Regions from separate parts of the Streptomyces sp. HUAS TT7 genome, predicted to be linked through region 2. Evidence: riboswitches for the same ligand, from Rfam matches in the RefSeq annotation. Region 2 holds a riboswitch; each other region holds the start of a gene.
What was found. A riboswitch is a leader RNA that binds a small molecule or an ion and turns the genes downstream of it on or off. The one in region 2 is predicted to bind cobalamin.

Region 1 (4,186 bases), 180 kb from region 2:
TCGTCGGCCACTGGACCGGTCACGGCAACTGGCTCCAGGTGAATGCCGACGGCTCGTTCGAGATCGGCAAGCGTCTGTACGTCACCTGCGGTCAGGCCGCCCCGCCGTGCGACACAGTGGTAAACGGCCAGATCACCGATGGGGGTCACGCCACGGGGCGGCTCACCGGTGTCGACGGAACCGCGGCCACCGGGAGCGTCGCAGAATCCAACGACCCTGGCTGGCTCAAGCCCGGACCCCTCACCATGACGCTGAACCCCACCACTGACAGCATCGCCACCGCGGGCACCAACTACTGCGGCCCCGACGCCCCGAGCCACGTGTGCTATTGAGACGGCGACGGGGGCACCGACGATCCGGTACCCCCGCCCCTTCCCTCAGTCCGTGGCGGGCAACTGCCGACGTGCCGCGCGCGCCGCCGCCGTCATGCGTTCCAGGGCCGGGCGGACCTCGGCCCAACCGCGGGTCTTGAGGCCGCAGTCGGGGTTGATCCACAGGCGTTCGGCGGGTACGGAGCGCAGTGCCCGCGTGATGAGGTGCGCGGTCTCGTCCTCGGGCGGGACGCGGGGGGAGTGGATGTCGTACACCCCTGGACCGACCTCGCGCGGATAGCCCGCCGCGGCCAGCTCGTCCGCGACCTGCATGTGGGAGCGGGCCGCCTCCAGGCTGATCACGTCCGCGTCCAAGTCGTCGATGGCGGAGAGGATCTCGCCGAACTCGGCGTAGCACATGTGGGTGTGGATCTGGGTGTCCGGCCGGACCCCGCCGGTCGTCAGCCGGAACGCCTCCGTCGCCCAGGCCAGGTATGCGGGGTGGTCGGCCGGGCGCAGCGGCAGGGTCTCGCGCAGAGCCGGCTCGTCGACCTGGATGACCGAACTGCCATGAGCTTCAAGGTCGTTGACCTCGTCGCGCAGTGCCAGGGCGACCTGGCGGGCGGTGTCGGCGAGCGGCTGGTCGTCGCGGACGAAGGACCAGGCGAGCATGGTGACCGGCCCGGTGAGCATGCCCTTGACCGGGCGGTCGGTGAGGGACTGGGCGTACGTCGTCCAGCGGACCGTCATCGGCTCGGGGCGCGAGATGTCGCCGGCCAGGACCGGCGGGCGCACATAGCGGGTGCCGTACGACTGGACCCAGCCGTGCTGAGTGGCGAGGTAGCCCGTCAGCTGCTCGGCGAAGTACTGCACCATGTCGTTGCGTTCGGGCTCGCCGTGCACGAGGACGTCGATGCCGGTCTTCTCCTGGAAGGAGACCACCTCGCGGATCTCGGCCTCGATGCGCTCCTCGTACGCGGCCGTGCCGATGCGTCCGGCGCGCAGGTCGGCGCGGGCGGTGCGGAGTTCGCCGGTCTGCGGGAACGAGCCGATCGTCGTCGTGGGCAGGGGCGGCAGATTCAGGTGGGCGCGCTGGGCGGTGGCCCGTTGGGCGTATGGCTGGGCGCGGCGGGCGTCTGCCGCGGTGACGGCGCCGGTCCGGGCGCGTACGGCCGGATCGCGGGTGATGGCCGAACCGGCGCGGGAGGCCAAGTCGGCCCGGTTGGCGGCCAGTTGGGCCGCGATGGCGCCGGTTCCGCCGGACAGGCCGCGGGCCAGTGTGACGATTTCTGCCGTCTTCTGGCGGGCGAACGCGAGCCAGCGCGCGATCTGCGGCTCGATGCCGCGTTCGGCGGCCGCGTCGAGCGGGACGTGGAGCAGCGAGCAGGAGGCGGCCACATCCACGCGGTCGGCGAGTCCGAGCAGCGTGCCCAGGGTGGACAGCGACTTCTCCAGGTCGTTGATCCATACGTTGCGCCCGTCCACGACCCCCGCGACGAGCCGCTTGCCGGGGAGGCCGCCGACCGTGGCGAGATCGTCGAGGTTGGCGGCCGCGGGGCCGGTGAAGTCCAGCGCGAGCCCGTCGACCGGCGCCTTGGCGAGGACCGGCAGGGCCTCGCCGAGCCGGTCGAAGTAGGAGGCGACGAGGAGCTTGGGGCGGTCGGTGAGCGCGCCGAGCTCCCGGTAGGCGCGGGCGACGGCGTTCAGTTCGGCGGGGGTGCGGTCCTGGACGAGCGCGGGCTCGTCCAGCTGCACCCACTCGGCGCCTGCCGCCCGCAGGTCGGCCAGCACCCGCGCGTACACCGGCAGCAGCCGGTCGAGCAGGGTGAGCGGCTCGAAGTCGGCGGCCACGCCGGGCGCGGGCTTGGCGAGCAGCAGATACGTCACCGGGCCCACGAGCACGGGGCGCGCGGCAAGCCCGAGCGCGAGGGCCTCCTTGAGCTCGCCGACCTGCTTGGAGGAGTCGGCGGCGAAGATGGTGTCCGGCCCCAACTCCGGTACCAGATAATGGTAGTTGGTATCAAACCACTTGGTCATTTCGAGCGGCGCCACGTCCTGGGTGCCGCGCGCCATCGCGAAGTAGCCGTCCAGGACGTCGGTTGAGAGGGCCTCGCGGTGGCGGTCGGGCACGGCGCCCACCATGACGCTGGTGTCCAGGACGTGGTCGTAGTACGAGAAGTCACCGGTCGGCACCTCGTGGATGCCGGCCTCGGCGAGCTGCCGCCAGGTGGCCGCCCGCAGTTCGGCTGCGGTCCGCCGGAGTTCGGGGGCGCCGACGCGGCCCTTCCAGTAGCCCTCGATCGCCTTCTTCAGTTCCCGGTTCGGCCCTTGGCGGGGGTAGCCGTACACGGTGGCGCGTGCTGCCGCGGCTGCGGACTTGGTCACGAGACTCTCCTTCGCGAGCTCTTCGGTGGAGCGGACCCCGGAACGGGACGAAGGCGCGAAGGGACGACGGACCAGAGCCACGGCATGTGCGCCGTTGCCGCTGGTGCGTACGCCGACCCGCCCTCGAGGTCACCGGGATCTCCGCGCGCGATCGGTCGCACACGGGCAGTGGCAGGTCTTCGGACTCGCGGGCACGCCTCGTGCTCTCCGAGGCATCTACTGGCCGTCGCTTCCCAGACCCGGCCGGGCCCAGTGCGTATGACGGCGGTCGTTCCCGCTCACCGCTGCGGGGCAGTCCCGGATTCCCACCGGGTTCCCTCTTACGACGCATCCCGCCTGGCGGACGGGGCGAACCAGCTGCATGGGCAGCGTACGCGCTCCGCTCGGGGCGCGGGGCGGCGGGGGCTGGTCGTACCCCGGACCCGCCCGGCTGCCTACGCTCGAAGGGGGGGCACTCTCGAAGCGGCGAGGGGACGGACGAGGCGGGCATCGCGTTCGCCGAGGATGTCTTCTGCGACCTGAGCCTTCCGCAGTGGCGGCTCCAGGCCGCGGGCCGCGACCAACTGGTAGCGCTGCGCCGCACCAGCCACCCCACCCCGGCACCGTCCCGCGCCACCGTGTCGACGTCACGGACTCCGGTCTCGTCATCGAGTTCGAGGAGCGCTGGGAGGACGGCGGCGCAAGCTGGTACTGCCGGGAAAAGCTGCGCGCCGAGGTGCGCGACGGAGTCATGAGCGAGGTATCCGTCTACTGCACCGGCGACTGGTCACCGGCGGTGCAGGACGCCCACACGAAGGGGGTGACTCTGCCGCGCCCGTGAGCGCCACGGAGAGACCCGTTAGCCTGGCCGCATGCCCAAGGCCTCAGGAGTGGCCAGCTTCTACGATCGGCTCGCCGCCGACTACCACCTCATCTACGCCGACTGGGACGACGGCATCGCCCGGCAGGGCCGGGCCCTGGACGCGGTGATCCGGGCCGAGCTCGGTCTCGACAGCGCCAGGGTGTTGGACTGCTCGTGCGGGATCGGCACCCAGGCCATCGGGCTCGGCCTGCGCGGACACCGGGTCACGGGCACGGACATCAGCACCGGGGCCGTCACGCGCGCGGTCCGCGAGGCGGCCCTTCGAGGCGTCGCACTCCCCGCAGCAACAGCCGACATGCGCCAACTCCCCTTCGCGGCAGCCCAGTTCGACGTCGTCGTGAGCGCAGACAACTCCCTTCCTCACCTCCTCACGGCGCACGACGTGCACGCCGCCCTCACGGAGATGCGGCGCGTCCTGCGCACCGATGGGCTGCTCATCCTCAGCACCCGTCCGTACGACGAGATCCTGAAGGCGCGGCCCGCCTCGACCCCGCCGCAAGTCGCCGCCTCGCCGCACGGCAGGAGCATCACGTTCCAGCTGTGGGACTGGCACGAGGACGGCGAGCGTTACGACCTGGAGCACTTCCAGCTCGTCCCGGACGGTGCGGGGGAGTGGGACGTGTGCGTG
Region 2 (4,186 bases):
GTCGTACTGGCCAAGGCGGCTGTCACCGCCATGGTGTGGACCGCGGTCGGCGCCGTCGCCTCCACCGGTTCCTTCCTGGTCTCCCAGGCCATCCTGAACGGTCACCCCACAGGCGCCGCGCTCACCCACCCCGGGGCGATCCGGGCACTGGCGGCATCCGCATTGGTCGCCCCGGTCTGTGCAACTGTCGGCCTGGGCCTCGGAGTTCTGCTCCGGCATGCCGCCGCGACCACGGTCACCAGCGTCTTCGTCCTGCTGATGCTGCCGACCATGTTCTCGGAGAGCAACCGCTGGTCGGCCGACATCAAACACACCCTGGTGTCGGCCGCCTGGAAGCGCCTGCTCCAGAACTGGGAGCCGGAGCCCGGGTCCCTGGGTTACACCGCCACGGTCCCCGGCTCCTGGCTCGTGTACGCGCTCTGGCCGCTGATCACGCTCGCCCTCGCCGTGTTCGTCGTCCGGCGCCGCGACGTATGAGCCTGGGCCGGTGTCCCGAGCCTCCGCCCGCTCCGGCGGTCACAGCTCGCGCAGCGCGGGCAGCAGTTTCTTCTCGGCCCAGTCGATGAACGGGAGTTGCTGTCGGCCGCCGATCTGGACGAGGGCGATTTCGGTGAAGCCGGCTTCGGCGTAGGGGCGTACGGCGTCGACGAAGGCGTCCACATCGTCGCCGCACGGGATGGACCGCGCCACGTCCTCCCGGGTCACGAACTGCGTCGCCGCCTCGAAGCCCGAGGGCCCCGGCAGCTCCGAGTTCACCGGCCAGCCCCCGGCGAACCAGCGGAACTGGTCGTGGGCACGGGCGACCGCCGCGTCCCGGTCGGGGTCGTAGCAGACGGGCAGCTGACCCACCCGGGGCTTGCCGGTGCCGCCGTGCCGGTCGAAGGAGGCGAGCAGTTCCGGCTTGGCTTCGGTGGCGATGACCAGGTCGGCGGTCCGGCCGGCCACGGCGCAGGACCGCTCGCCGGAGACGGCGACGCCGATCGGCGGCAGTTCGTCGGGGAGGTCCCACAGCCGGGCGTTCGCGACGCCGAAGTGCGCACTCTGATGGTTGACGTTGCCGCCCTCGAAGAGCGCGCGGATGATCTCGACGGCCTCTTCGAGCATGTCGATGCGGACCTCCGGGGCCGGCCAACCGGCGCCCACCACATGCTCGTTGAGGTTCTCGCCGGAGCCGAGTCCGAGCCGGAACCGGCCTTCGGACAGGATCTGCATCGTGGCCGCCTTCTGCGCCACGACGGTGGGGTGGTAGCGCAGCGTCGGGCAGGTCACGTACGTCATCAGCGGGATGCGGGTGGTGGCCTGGGCGGCCGCGCCGAGCACGCTCCACGCGTAGGGCGCGTGCCCCTGGCTTTCCAGCCACGGGGAGTAGTGGTCGGAGGTGACGGAGAAGTCGAACCCGGCACGCTCCGCCGCGACCAGATCCGCCACGAGTTCGCGCGGACCCGTCTGCTCAGTCATCATTGTGTAGCCGATTTGCACCATATTTCACGACTAACCGTGCTGCGCCGATGGAAAACATCGGCCCGCTGTCCGTTTGCGGGTTCCCGACCGCACCGGTTGCCGAAACGCTTCCGGTGTGCGACAGGGGCTACGCGGTCCGCAGACCGTCCGCCTTCGAGGAGTCGTCATGGTCATAGTGGCCGTTCTCATCCCGCCGCTGCTCCTTGGCGTGCTGCTGGCCCTCGGCCGTTACGAGGAGCGCCTCCTCGGCGCCCCCACACCGATCGAGGACCGGCTGCGCGAGCGGCGCGGATATGCGGCGCCTGACCTCCCCGACGAACAGCCGCAGCACCCGGCCCACCCCGCACCGTCGAGCGAGGTGGGGCCGCCCCTGTGACGGTGCGCGCCCGTACGGATCGCGCAGCCGGGCCGGCGCTGGCACGATGGACGGGCGGGATTGCGAGGGGAGCGGGCCAGGACTTGGCACTGGCTTGATTGACCCGTTCGAGACGGCAGCTCTATGCTCCACATGTAGTGATGAGATAAGGAAGCTGGTGAGATTCCAGCACGGTCGCGCCACTGTGAGCCGACCGCCCGCGAGGGTGGCCGGTGAGTCAGACACTTATCCGTTGCTTCGCCCCGTTTCATCCATGGGACGCAAGATCCCGAGAAGGAGGGCCTCGCCTTGAGCAGCGTTTCCACATCCCGCCCGGCTTCCACGCCGATCGTCCTGCCGGTTTCGAAGTCGGTGCTGTGGCTGGTCGGCACCGCGATCCTCGCACTGGCCGCCTACTACTTCATCGGCGTCGACCAAGGGGCCGTCTCGGTCTTCGGCAACGACATGCACATCCACGAGTTCGTCCACGACGGGCGTCACTTCCTCGGCTTCCCCTGCCACTGACCCACACGGAAGTACGGACAACTCGACATGGAAAAGAAGCTGATACTGCGCGGCGTTCTCGTCGGCGCAGTGGCGGGGCTGCTCGCATTCGTCTTCGGACGGGTCTTCGCCGAACCGCAGATCGCGAAAGCCGTCGACTACGAGAGCGGGCGTGACGCCGCCCAGGCCGCCCTCGACAAGGCCGCCGGCCTGCCCGCCGAGGCGGCCGACCCGGACCTGTTCAGCCGCACCATTCAGGCCGATGTCGGCCTCGGCGTCGGCATGATCTTCTTCGGCATGGCCATGGGTGCGCTCTTCGCCGTCGCGTACACGGTCTGCCTGGGCCGGGCCGGCGGCCTGCGCGCCCGCACGCTGGCGCTGGTGGTCGCCGGTGGCGGGTTCCTCACGATGTACCTGGTGCCGTTCCTCAAGTACCCGGCCAATCCTCCGGCGATCGGCCACGAGGAAACCATCAAGCAGCGCAGCGGCCTCTACCTCATCATGGTGGTGTGCTCGATCGCGTTCCTGGTGGCGGCGGTCTGGCTCGGCAAACGCCTCCAGGCCCGCTACGGCAACTGGAACGCCACGCTCATCGGCGGTGCCGTGTTCGTCGTCGCGATCGGGATCGTGATGCTGGTCCTGCCCTCGCTCGGGCATCTGGCCTACAACAAGGAGAACTTCGGCGATCAGGCCACCGAGACACCGCTGCCCCTGACCGATTCCAAGGGCACGATCGTCTACCCCGGTTTCCCCGCCGACGTGCTGTTCTCCTTCCGCTTCTTCTCCGTCGCAGCTCAGCTCCTCCTGTGGGCTGCCATCGGGCTGTTCTTCGGCCCCTTGGCCGAGCGCCTTCTCCAGCCCCGCCGGGAATCCGCCGACGCCCCCGCGCAGGGCCCGGCTCCCCTCCCTGCATGACGTTCGCTCCGACGTCGAGCGCGGTGATCGCCGAGATCACCGCGCTCGGACCGTTCTTCGCCCTGCACACCCACGCCGCGGACGCACGGCCGGTGGAGCCGTGGGTCCCGATGTCCCGGCAGCTCATCGAGGCCCGCGTGTCGGCCGTACGGGGCTGGCTGGCCGCGGCCGGCGAGCAGCCGATCGACGCCATTGAGGTGCGGGTGGCCGCGTCGGTGACCCACCTCGGCCTGGCCGCCAGGCTGCTGTCGCCCGCGCTTGCCGCGTTCGTGCTGCACGGACGCCTTCTCACCTTCGGCCTCGCGGACGTCCACTGGCAGCCGGTCCTCGGCGGCCCCATCCCCCTCTCCGTCCCCGGCACCGCGATGAGCTCCGGCTCCGTTCCACCCGAGGAACTCACGTCCTTCCTCGACCGCCCCCTCGGTGAACTCGCCGCCGCCATGCGGCCGTTCTCGCTCTCTCCTCACATCCTCCAGGGCAACATCGCCTCGGCCCTCAACGGTGCCGCCACCATGATCGGCGCTGCCGTACCGGAACTCGCGGAGCGAACCCGCACGGCGGTCACGCTCCTCCTGGACAGCCCACCCCTGCGGGATTCCGCCACCACAACCGCCAACGGCGCCTTCCAACGCCGGAGTTGCTGCCTGATCTACCGCGCCGCCCCGGGCCGCAAGGGGTCGCTGTGTGGCGACTGTGTGCTGAATCGCGACGCGGACAGCACCAAACGCCGCTGACCGCACCGCAGTTCGCAGATCCGTCCTCTTGGCGGGTGAACTCAGGTGGCCGCTTCTCGGTGAAGGCCGCCATGCCCCTCTCTGGTCCTGCGTGGCGAACACCGCGTGGAACAGGCGGCGTCAGTCCGGCCGGTGATGCGGCTCATCACGAAGATCTTGCGGGTCATCGATCCCGACCGGCGTACGTACGTGCCCTATCGGGTGGAGAGGTCCGGCA
Region 3 (4,186 bases), 2.7 Mb from region 2:
CGACTGGTCGAGGAACGGGGTGCGGGCGGCGGCCATGTCGATGAGGCCGCGCTGCGGGATCTCCCACGCCGTGCGGTACAGCGCGCGCACTTCGGCCGGGATCCAGCCGAAGTCCTGCACCGAGCCGCTCGCCTCGCGCAGCGCCTCGCGGGACTGGGCGTCCCATACGCCGAGCTTCTTGAGCTCCTCCACCAAGTAGCCGTTGACCTGGAGGAATTCACCGCTCAGCGTCTCGCGCTTGAAGAGGTTGGAGACCTGCGGCTCGATGCACTCGTACACGCCGGCGATGGACGCGATGGTCGCGGTCGGGGCGATCGCGAGGAGCAGCGAGTTGCGCATGCCGACCTTGGCGATACGTTCCCGCAGGGCCGCCCAGCGCTCCGGCCAGGTCAGCTCGACGTCGTAGTGGTCGGGGTGCAGCACGCCGCGCGCGGTGCGGGTCTTGTCCCAGGCCGGCAGCGGGCCGTTGCGCTCGGCGAGGTCGGTGGAGGCCTCGTACGCGGTCAGCATGATCCGCTCGGAGAGCTGGGTGGAGAGGGCCTTCGCCTCGGGGGAGTCGAAGGGCAGGCGCAGCTTGAAGAAGACGTCCTGCAGACCCATCGCGCCCAGGCCCACCGGGCGCCACTTGGCGTTGGAGCGGCCGGCCTGCTCGGTCGGGTAGAAGTTGATGTCGACGACCCGGTCGAGGAAGGTCACGGCGGTGCGGACGGTCGCGTCCAGACGCTCCCAGTCGATGCCGTCGCCCACGACGAACGCGCCGAGGTTGACCGAGCCGAGGTTGCAGACGGCCGTCTCGCCGTCGTCCGTCACCTCCAGGATCTCGGTGCACAGGTTGGAGGAGTGGACCGTGTGGCCCGGCTCGGCCGTCTGGTTGGCGGTGCGGTTGGAGGCGTCCTTGAACGTCATCCAGCCGTTGCCGGTCTGCGCGAGGGTGCGCATCATGCGGCCGTACAGGTCCCGGGCCGGCATGGTCTTCTGGGCGAGCCCGGCGGCCTCTGCCTTGCGGTAGGCGGCGTCGAACTCCTCGCCCCACAGGTCGACGAGCTCGGGCACGTCGGCGGGCGAGAACAGCGACCACTGGGCGTCGGCGTCGACCCGGCGCATGAACTCGTCGGGGATCCAGTGCGCGAGGTTCAGGTTGTGCGTACGGCGCTGGTCCTCACCGGTGTTGTCGCGCAGCTCCAGGAACTCCTCGATGTCGGAGTGCCAGGTCTCCAGGTACACCGCGGCCGCGCCCTTGCGCCGGCCGCCCTGGTTGACCGCGGCCACCGACGCGTCGAGGGTCTTGAGGAACGGGACGATGCCGTTGGAGTGGCCGTTGGTGCCCCGGATCAGCGAACCGCGGCCGCGGATGCGGGAGTACGAGAGACCGATGCCGCCGGCGTGCTTCGAGAGCCGGGCGACCTGGTGGTAGCGGTCGTAGATCGAGTCGAGCTCGTCCAGCGGCGAGTCGAGCAGGTAGCAGGACGACATCTGGGGGTGCCGGGTGCCGGAGTTGAAGAGCGTGGGGGAGGACGGCAGGTAGTCCAGGCGGCTCATCAGGCCGTACAGGGACGCCACTTCGTCCAGGGCGCGGACCGACTCGTCCTCGGCGAGGCCGGACGCCACGCGCAGCATGAAGTGCTGGGGGGTCTCGACGACCTTGCGGGTGATCGGGTGGCGCAGCAGGTAGCGGGAGTAGAGGGTGCGCAGGCCGAAGTAGCCGAAGCGGTCGTCGGCGCCGTCGGCGAGGGCCGCGTCCACCAGCGCGTCGAGGCGGGCGGTGTGGGCGTCGACGAACTCGGCGGTGCGGTCGGCGATCAGGCCCTCGCGGTGGCCGACCGCGACCGAGGCGGAGAACGACACCGCGCCCTGGGTCGCGGCCTCTTCGGCGATGGTGATGGTCAGGAGCCGGGCGGCGAGGCGGGAGTACGCCGGGTCCTCGGAGATGAGCCCCGCGGCCGCCTCGGTGGCCAGCTCGCGCAGCTCGGCCTCGTCGGAACGGGCGTTGCGGCCCCGCAGCGCGGCGGCGGCGACCCGGCCGGGGTCGGTGTCCGCGAGGTCGGCGGTGAGATCGGTCAGGGTCCGCAGCAGCGCGGTCCCCGGGGCATCCGCCAACTCTTCGGTGATCGCTGAAGCGGGATCCGCAGGGGCGATGGTCACGTGGGGGCACTCCCTCGCTCGGCACGGGGCCCTTCGGAGGAGGCGTCGGCGCGCGTCGGGGCAGCCCTGAGCGCGTCGTCCACCGGCCCAACCGCGAGGCCCGGACGTCTGGCATCCGGTTCGGTCGACCCGGACGCGCCATCGGCAGGTCCTCGGACTCGACCGGCACAAAGACGTACAGGTCATACCGTTGCGGGACAGTTCCGGATTCGAACCGGATTCCCCTGCGGCGACAGCGAGGACGAGCATACATGTGGGGGGCGCTGTCAGCGGCACCCCCCACATGTTGTGTCGTTGTGTTCGTGAGGGGGGGGCAACGGATGGAAGCCGGGCAAGTGTCAGCGGCCTCCGCTATCGTCGATGACAGACCGTCGAGGAAGGGGAGTGAGGCATGGTCGTCATGACTTACCGGGCCCAGATGCAGACCGAAGACTTCGAGACCCTCGCGCGCATAGGTGCCCGCGAGATCGAGGGGCTGCGGCTTGAATTCATTGACGGGAAGCTGGGGGTCAAGGCCGTGCCGGACGGGGACCACGACCGAATCGTTCTGTGGCTGGCTCGCATCTGTATGCAGCATCGGCCTGAGCTGTGGCTTCACGTCGAGCGGGGGTTGGCAGTTCAGGAATACCGTTCGGGTCGCGCGCGCCCGGACGCGTCCATGGCTCCGGACGACGCGTTTGTGGGGCAGGGGGAGTGGGCTGATCCGGCACCCGTCCTCATGGTTGTCGAGGTCACCTCGTACGACGCCGACACGGACGCGCGTGATCGAAACGAGAAGCCGCGCGCCTACGCAGAGACCGGAATCCCTGTGTACCTCCTCATCGACCGGGAGCGCTGCGAGGTCACCGTCCGCAGCGAGCCTGACGGCATGCGTTACGAGAGCATCCGCACCGTGCCCTTCGGTAAGGACATCGAGCTGCCCGAGCCCGTGGGCATCACCCTCCAGACCGAGCAGCTCAAGGACTGGGTGCGCTGAGCACCGCACGCAAAAGGGCCGCCGCATCCCTCTTGGATGTGGCGGCCCTTCCGCGTAGCAACGGGCAGACTCAGTGCGCCGAGCCCGCCGTCGCCGGGGGGAGTTCCGTGGCCACGCCCGGGTCGCCGGCGTCCGCCGTGTAGTCGGCGGGGGAGGTCTCGTCGATGCCGTCGGGGGCCTTCAGGGCGCGCAGGACGACGGTGAGGACCACCGTCACCACCACGTTCAGGACGAACGCGGTGAGGCCGATGTAGCCGATCTCGCCGATGCCCGGGATCTCCTTCGAGGAGCCGCCGAAGTGCTTCTGGGTGGGCGAGGCCACTCCGTACGCGGCTAGGGTGCCGTAGACCATGCCGACCGCCCAGCCCGCGAGCAGCGCCCAGCGGTGGAACCAGCGGGTGAACAGGCCGCCGACCAGGGCCGGGAAGGTCTGCAGGATCCAGATGCCGCCCAGGAGCTGGAAGTTGATGGCGACCGTCTTGTCCATGGTCAGGACGAAGACCAGCGCGCCGACCTTCACCACCAGCGAGACCAGCTTGGAGACCTTGGCCTCCTGCGCGGGCGTCGCGTCCGGCTTGAGGAAGTCCTTGTAGATGTTGCGGGTGAAAAGGTTCGCGGCCGCGATCGACATGATCGCCGCCGGGACCAGCGCGCCGATGCCGATCGCCGCGAAGGCGACGCCCGCGAACCAGTCCGGGAACATGTCCTCGAAGAGCTGGGGGATCGCCAGCTGGCCGTTCTTGACCTTGACCCCGGCCGCGATCGCCATGAAGCCGAGCAGCGCGAGCAGGCCCAGCATCAGCGAGTACAGCGGCAGGATCGTGGTGTTGCGGCGGATCACGTTGCGGCTGCGCGAGGACAGCGTCGCGGTGATCGAGTGCGGGTACATGAACAGCGCGAGCGCCGAGCCGAGCGCGAGCGTCGCGTACGTCCACTGGCTCGACTCGCCGGGCGCGATCGCGCCGGTCGGCTTGCCGCCGGGCGGGCCCGCGAACTTGTGCTGCGCCGCGCTGAAGATCGCGTCGAAGCCGCCCAGCTTGATCGGGATGTAGATGATTGCCACCGCGA
Region 4 (4,186 bases), 6.3 Mb from region 2:
CATGACACCGCCAACGCGATGGCCACCACCATCTCGACCGGCGCCCTGAAGCCCAAGACGGCGGTCGCCATGTCCGCCGCGCTCAATCTGGTCGGCGCGTTCCTGTCGGTGGAGGTCGCCAAGACGATCTCCGGCGGGATCATCGACGAAAAAGGCATCAGAACCGAGGTCATCTTCGCGGCCCTGGTCGGTGCCATCCTCTGGAACCTGCTGACCTGGCTGCTCGGTCTGCCCTCCAGCTCCTCGCACGCCCTGTTCGGCGGCCTCATCGGCGCCGCGGTCATGTCGGCCGGATGGTCCTCGGTCAACGGCTCGACCGTGGTCACCAAGGTGCTGCTCCCCGCCGTCGCCGCGCCGATCGTCGCGGGCATCGCCGCGATGCTGGCCACCCGGCTGACGTACCGGCTCAACCGGAACACCGACGAGAAGGCCACCGCCAAGGGCTACCGCGCGGGCCAGATCGCCTCGGCCGGCCTCGTCTCGCTCGCCCACGGCACCAACGACGCCCAGAAGACGATGGGCATCATCACCCTCGCCCTGGTCACCGGCGGTGTGCTGCACCCGGGCGCGAACCCCCCGCTGTGGGTCATCGTCTCGGCCGGTCTGGCCATCGCGATGGGCACCTACCTCGGCGGCTGGCGCATCATCCGCACCATGGGCAAGGGCCTGACCGAGCTGCGCCCGCCGCAGGGCTTCGCCGCCCAGACCGGTGCCGCCACCGTCATCCTGGCCTCCTCGCACATCGGCTTCTCGCTCTCCACCACCCAGGTCTGCTCGGGCTCCGTCATGGGCGCGGGCATCGGCCGCAAGGGCGGCGTGGTCCGCTGGTCCACCGCCTCCCGGATGGCCGTCGCCTGGGTTCTGACGCTGCCGGCCGCCGGACTCGTCGGCGCGGGCGCGGAGTTCCTCACCAAGCAGGGCACCTGGGGCATCGTCGCCGTCGCGATCCTCCTGATCGCCGGTTCGGGCACCATCTGGAAGCTGTCGCGCCGCCAGCCGGTCGACCACCACAACGTCACCGCCGACGAGATCGGCGAGGCCCCCGCGGCCGAGCCCGCCGGTGTCGTCACCACCGCGATCGCCGCGGTCACCCCGCCGCCGACCGCGGCGGCCGCCGCGACCATCGACCTCAAGGCCACGATCCAGGCCCCGGCCCCGGCGGCCCCTGCCGACCCGCCCACCCCGGCGACGGTCTGACCCCGGTTCTCCGGCACAGCTAAGGAATCCTCATGCACATCGACTGGGCAGCTCTCGGCTCCGTCTTCGGCGTCAGCCTCGTGGTGACCGTCGGCCTGGTGGGCCTGTTCACCCTCGGCATCGTCGGCCTCACCAAGCACGAGGCCGCGGCCTCCGGCACCGGCAATGTGGCGCTGGCCCGCACCGGTGCGTACGTCTGCTTCGCGGCCTGCGCGGCGGCCGTCGCGTACGGGATCTATCTGATCGTCGCCTGACCCACGGACATCACCAGAACCGCCCTCCGGTCCGTTCCGGAGGGCGGTTCTGTGTGGCGCCGCGCACTCTCTCGCACCGCAGGTCAACGGCAAGTTGACGGGTGTTCTCGCAGCGTGGTGGACTGCACCGGCCAGCTACGGCGGCAGAAGAGGAAGCCGGTGCGAATCCGGCGCGGTCCCGCCACTGTCACCGGGGAATGATCCCCGCGAGCCAGGAACTCTCACCGCCGGTCACGTCGAACCAGGGCGCGGACACCCTGAGTGAGGACATACCGCCATGCGCGCCTGCCCGTCGAGACATTCCGGCCCCTCCCGCGACGCCCTGACGGGCTGAGCGCATGCGGGCCGATCGCACCTTCGCCTACGGCGCCACGGCCGGACTCATCGGCGACCTCCTGCTCGGCGACCCCCGCCGCGGGCATCCGGTCGCCGCGTTCGGACGCGCGGCCGGCGCCGTCGAACGCGTCCTGTGGCGCGACCACCGCGGCCGGGGCGCACTGCACACTCTGGTGTGCGCGGGCGGCGCCGCGGGCGCTGCCGTCCTTCTTTCCCGCGCCGTACGAGGCCGGCCCGCCGCATCCGTCGCGCTGACCGCCGCCGCCACCTGGACGGTGGTGGGCGGCACCTCGCTCGGCCGCGAGGCGCGGGCGATCGGCGGCGCGCTGGCCGCGGGCGACGTGGAGGTGGCCCGGGAGCGCCTGCCGCACCTGTGCGGGCGCGACCCGCAGTCGCTGGACGCGGACGGCATCGCGCGGGCCGTCGTCGAGTCGGTCGCCGAGAACACCTCGGACGCGGTCGTCGGCGCCCTGGTGTGGGGCGCGCTCGCGGGCGTGCCGGGTCTGGTGGGCTTCCGGGCGGTCAACACGCTGGACGCGATGGTCGGGCACAAGTCGGCCAGATACCGCAGGTACGGCTGGGCCTCGGCGCGCCTGGACGACGTGGCGGGCTGGCCGGGCGCCCGCCTCACCGCCGTCCTCGCGGCGCTGGCGGGCCCGGACGCCAAGGGCGCGGTACGGGCCTGGCGCGCCGATGCCGCCCAGCACCCGAGCCCCAACGCGGGCCCGGTCGAGGCCGCGTTCGCGGGGGCGCTGGGCGTACGGCTCGGCGGCACGCTCTCCTATGCCGGACGCGTCGAGCACCGGCCGGTCCTCAACGGCCCGGGGCGGGCCGTCGAGGTCGCGGACATCGAACGGGCGGTACGGCTCTCGCGCAGGGTGGGCTGGCTGACGCTGGCCGCCTCCGTCGCGACCAGGGCCGCTGTGAGGAAGGGACGTACATGGGTGGCGGGCTGCTGATCGCGGGCACGACCTCGGACGCGGGCAAGAGCGTCGTCACGGCCGGGATCTGCCGCTGGCTGGTGCGCCAGGGCGTCAAGGTCGCGCCCTTCAAGGGCCAGAACATGTCGCTGAACTCGTTCGTCACGCGCGAGGGCGCGGAGATCGGCCGTGCGCAGGCGATGCAGGCGCAGGCGGCGCGCGTGGAGCCGAGCGCGCTCATGAACCCCGTGCTGCTCAAGCCGGGGAGCGACCGCTCCAGCCAGGTCGTGCTCATGGGCAGGCCGGTGGGTGAAATGAGCGCCCGCGGGTTCTTCGGGGCGGCCGGGGGGTCGTCCCTGGGGAAGGCGCTGCACGGGGGACGGCAGCAGACGCTGCTCGGCACCGTCCTGGAGTGCCTGGAGGAGCTTCGGGGCACTTATGACGCCGTGATCTGCGAGGGGGCGGGCAGCCCGGCCGAGATCAATCTGCGGCGTACCGACATCGTCAACATGGGCATCGCGCGGGCCGCGCGGCTGCCCGTCGTCGTGGTCGGCGACATCGACCGGGGCGGCGTGTTCGCCTCGTTCTTCGGGACGACGGCGCTGCTCAGCCCCGAGGACCAGGCGCTGGTCGCCGGCTACGTCGTCAACAAGTTCCGGGGCGATGTGACGCTCCTGGAGCCCGGCATCGAGATGCTGCGCGGCCTCACGGGGCGGCACACCTACGGGATCCTGCCGTACGCCCACGGCCTCGGCATCGACGAGGAGGACGGCCTCAGGGTCTCCCTGCGCGGGGCCGTACGGGAGTCCGTGGTGGCGCCGCCGGTCGGCGAGGACGTGCTGCGGGTCGCCGTCTGTGCCGTTCCGCTGATGTCCAATTTCACCGACGTGGACGCGCTCGCGGCCGAGCCCGGCGTGGTCGTGCGGTTCGTCGACCGGCCCGAGGAGCTCACCGACGCCGACCTCGTGGTGGTACCCGGCACCCGCGGCACGGTCCGCGCCCTGGAGTGGCTGCGCGAGCGCGGCCTCGCGGCGGAACTGGCGCGCAGGGCCGCCGGGGGCCGCCCCGTACTCGGCATCTGCGGCGGGTTCCAGCTGCTCGGCGAGCACATCGAGGACGAGGTCGAGTCGAGGGCGGGCTCGGTCGCCGGTCTCGGGCTGCTTCCGGTACGGGTGCGGTTCGCCGCCGAGAAGACCCTGGCCCGGCCCGTCGGCGAGGCCCTCGGGGAGCCCGTCGAGGGGTACGAGATCCACCACGGGGTGGCCGAGGTCCTGGGCGGGGACACGTTCATCTCTGATGACAATGGACACAGCTTGGACGGATGCCACGTGGGTGCCGTCTGGGGTACGCACTGGCACGGCTCCCTGGAGAGCGACGGGTTCCGGCGCCGGTTCCTCGAACACGTCGCCCGGGCCGCGGGCCGCCGGTTCGTGCCCGCGCCCGACACCTCGTTCGGCGCGCTGCGCGAGGAACAGCTCG

Region 1: linked by a shared signal. The riboswitch ahead of metE (5-methyltetrahydropteroyltriglutamate--homocysteine S-methyltransferase) and the one ahead of ACSHXC_RS01515 (CbtB domain-containing protein) in region 2 are both predicted to bind cobalamin.
Region 3: linked by a shared signal. The riboswitch ahead of ACSHXC_RS13185 (ribonucleoside-diphosphate reductase subunit alpha) and the one ahead of ACSHXC_RS01515 (CbtB domain-containing protein) in region 2 are both predicted to bind cobalamin.
Region 4: linked by a shared signal. The riboswitch ahead of ACSHXC_RS29745 (cobalamin biosynthesis protein) and the one ahead of ACSHXC_RS01515 (CbtB domain-containing protein) in region 2 are both predicted to bind cobalamin.

The regions. Positions count from the first base shown of each region.
Region 1 is NZ_CP196175.1:491,739-495,924, reverse strand. Features, by position in the region: gene ACSHXC_RS02385 (hypothetical protein) at 1-332, shown strand, start outside; gene metE (5-methyltetrahydropteroyltriglutamate--homocysteine S-methyltransferase) at 378-2,696, opposite strand; cobalamin riboswitch at 2,850-3,070, opposite strand; gene ACSHXC_RS02375 (hypothetical protein) at 3,229-3,516, shown strand; gene ACSHXC_RS02370 (class I SAM-dependent methyltransferase) at 3,548-4,186, shown strand, end outside.
Region 2 is NZ_CP196175.1:307,845-312,030, forward strand. Features, by position in the region: gene ACSHXC_RS01500 (ABC transporter permease) at 1-477, shown strand, start outside; gene ACSHXC_RS01505 (LLM class F420-dependent oxidoreductase) at 517-1,482, opposite strand; gene ACSHXC_RS01510 (hypothetical protein) at 1,628-1,837, shown strand; cobalamin riboswitch at 1,938-2,084, shown strand; gene ACSHXC_RS01515 (CbtB domain-containing protein) at 2,126-2,341, shown strand; gene ACSHXC_RS01520 (CbtA family protein) at 2,369-3,235, shown strand; gene ACSHXC_RS01525 ((2Fe-2S)-binding protein) at 3,232-3,969, shown strand.
Region 3 is NZ_CP196175.1:2,973,903-2,978,088, reverse strand. Features, by position in the region: gene ACSHXC_RS13185 (ribonucleoside-diphosphate reductase subunit alpha) at 1-2,142, opposite strand, end outside; cobalamin riboswitch at 2,269-2,397, opposite strand; gene ACSHXC_RS13180 (Uma2 family endonuclease) at 2,534-3,118, shown strand; gene mctP (monocarboxylate uptake permease MctP) at 3,189-4,186, opposite strand, start outside.
Region 4 is NZ_CP196175.1:6,613,468-6,617,653, reverse strand. Features, by position in the region: gene ACSHXC_RS29755 (anion permease) at 1-1,197, shown strand, start outside; gene ACSHXC_RS29750 (hypothetical protein) at 1,230-1,451, shown strand; cobalamin riboswitch at 1,553-1,691, shown strand; gene ACSHXC_RS29745 (cobalamin biosynthesis protein) at 1,790-2,746, shown strand; gene ACSHXC_RS29740 (cobyric acid synthase) at 2,728-4,186, shown strand, end outside.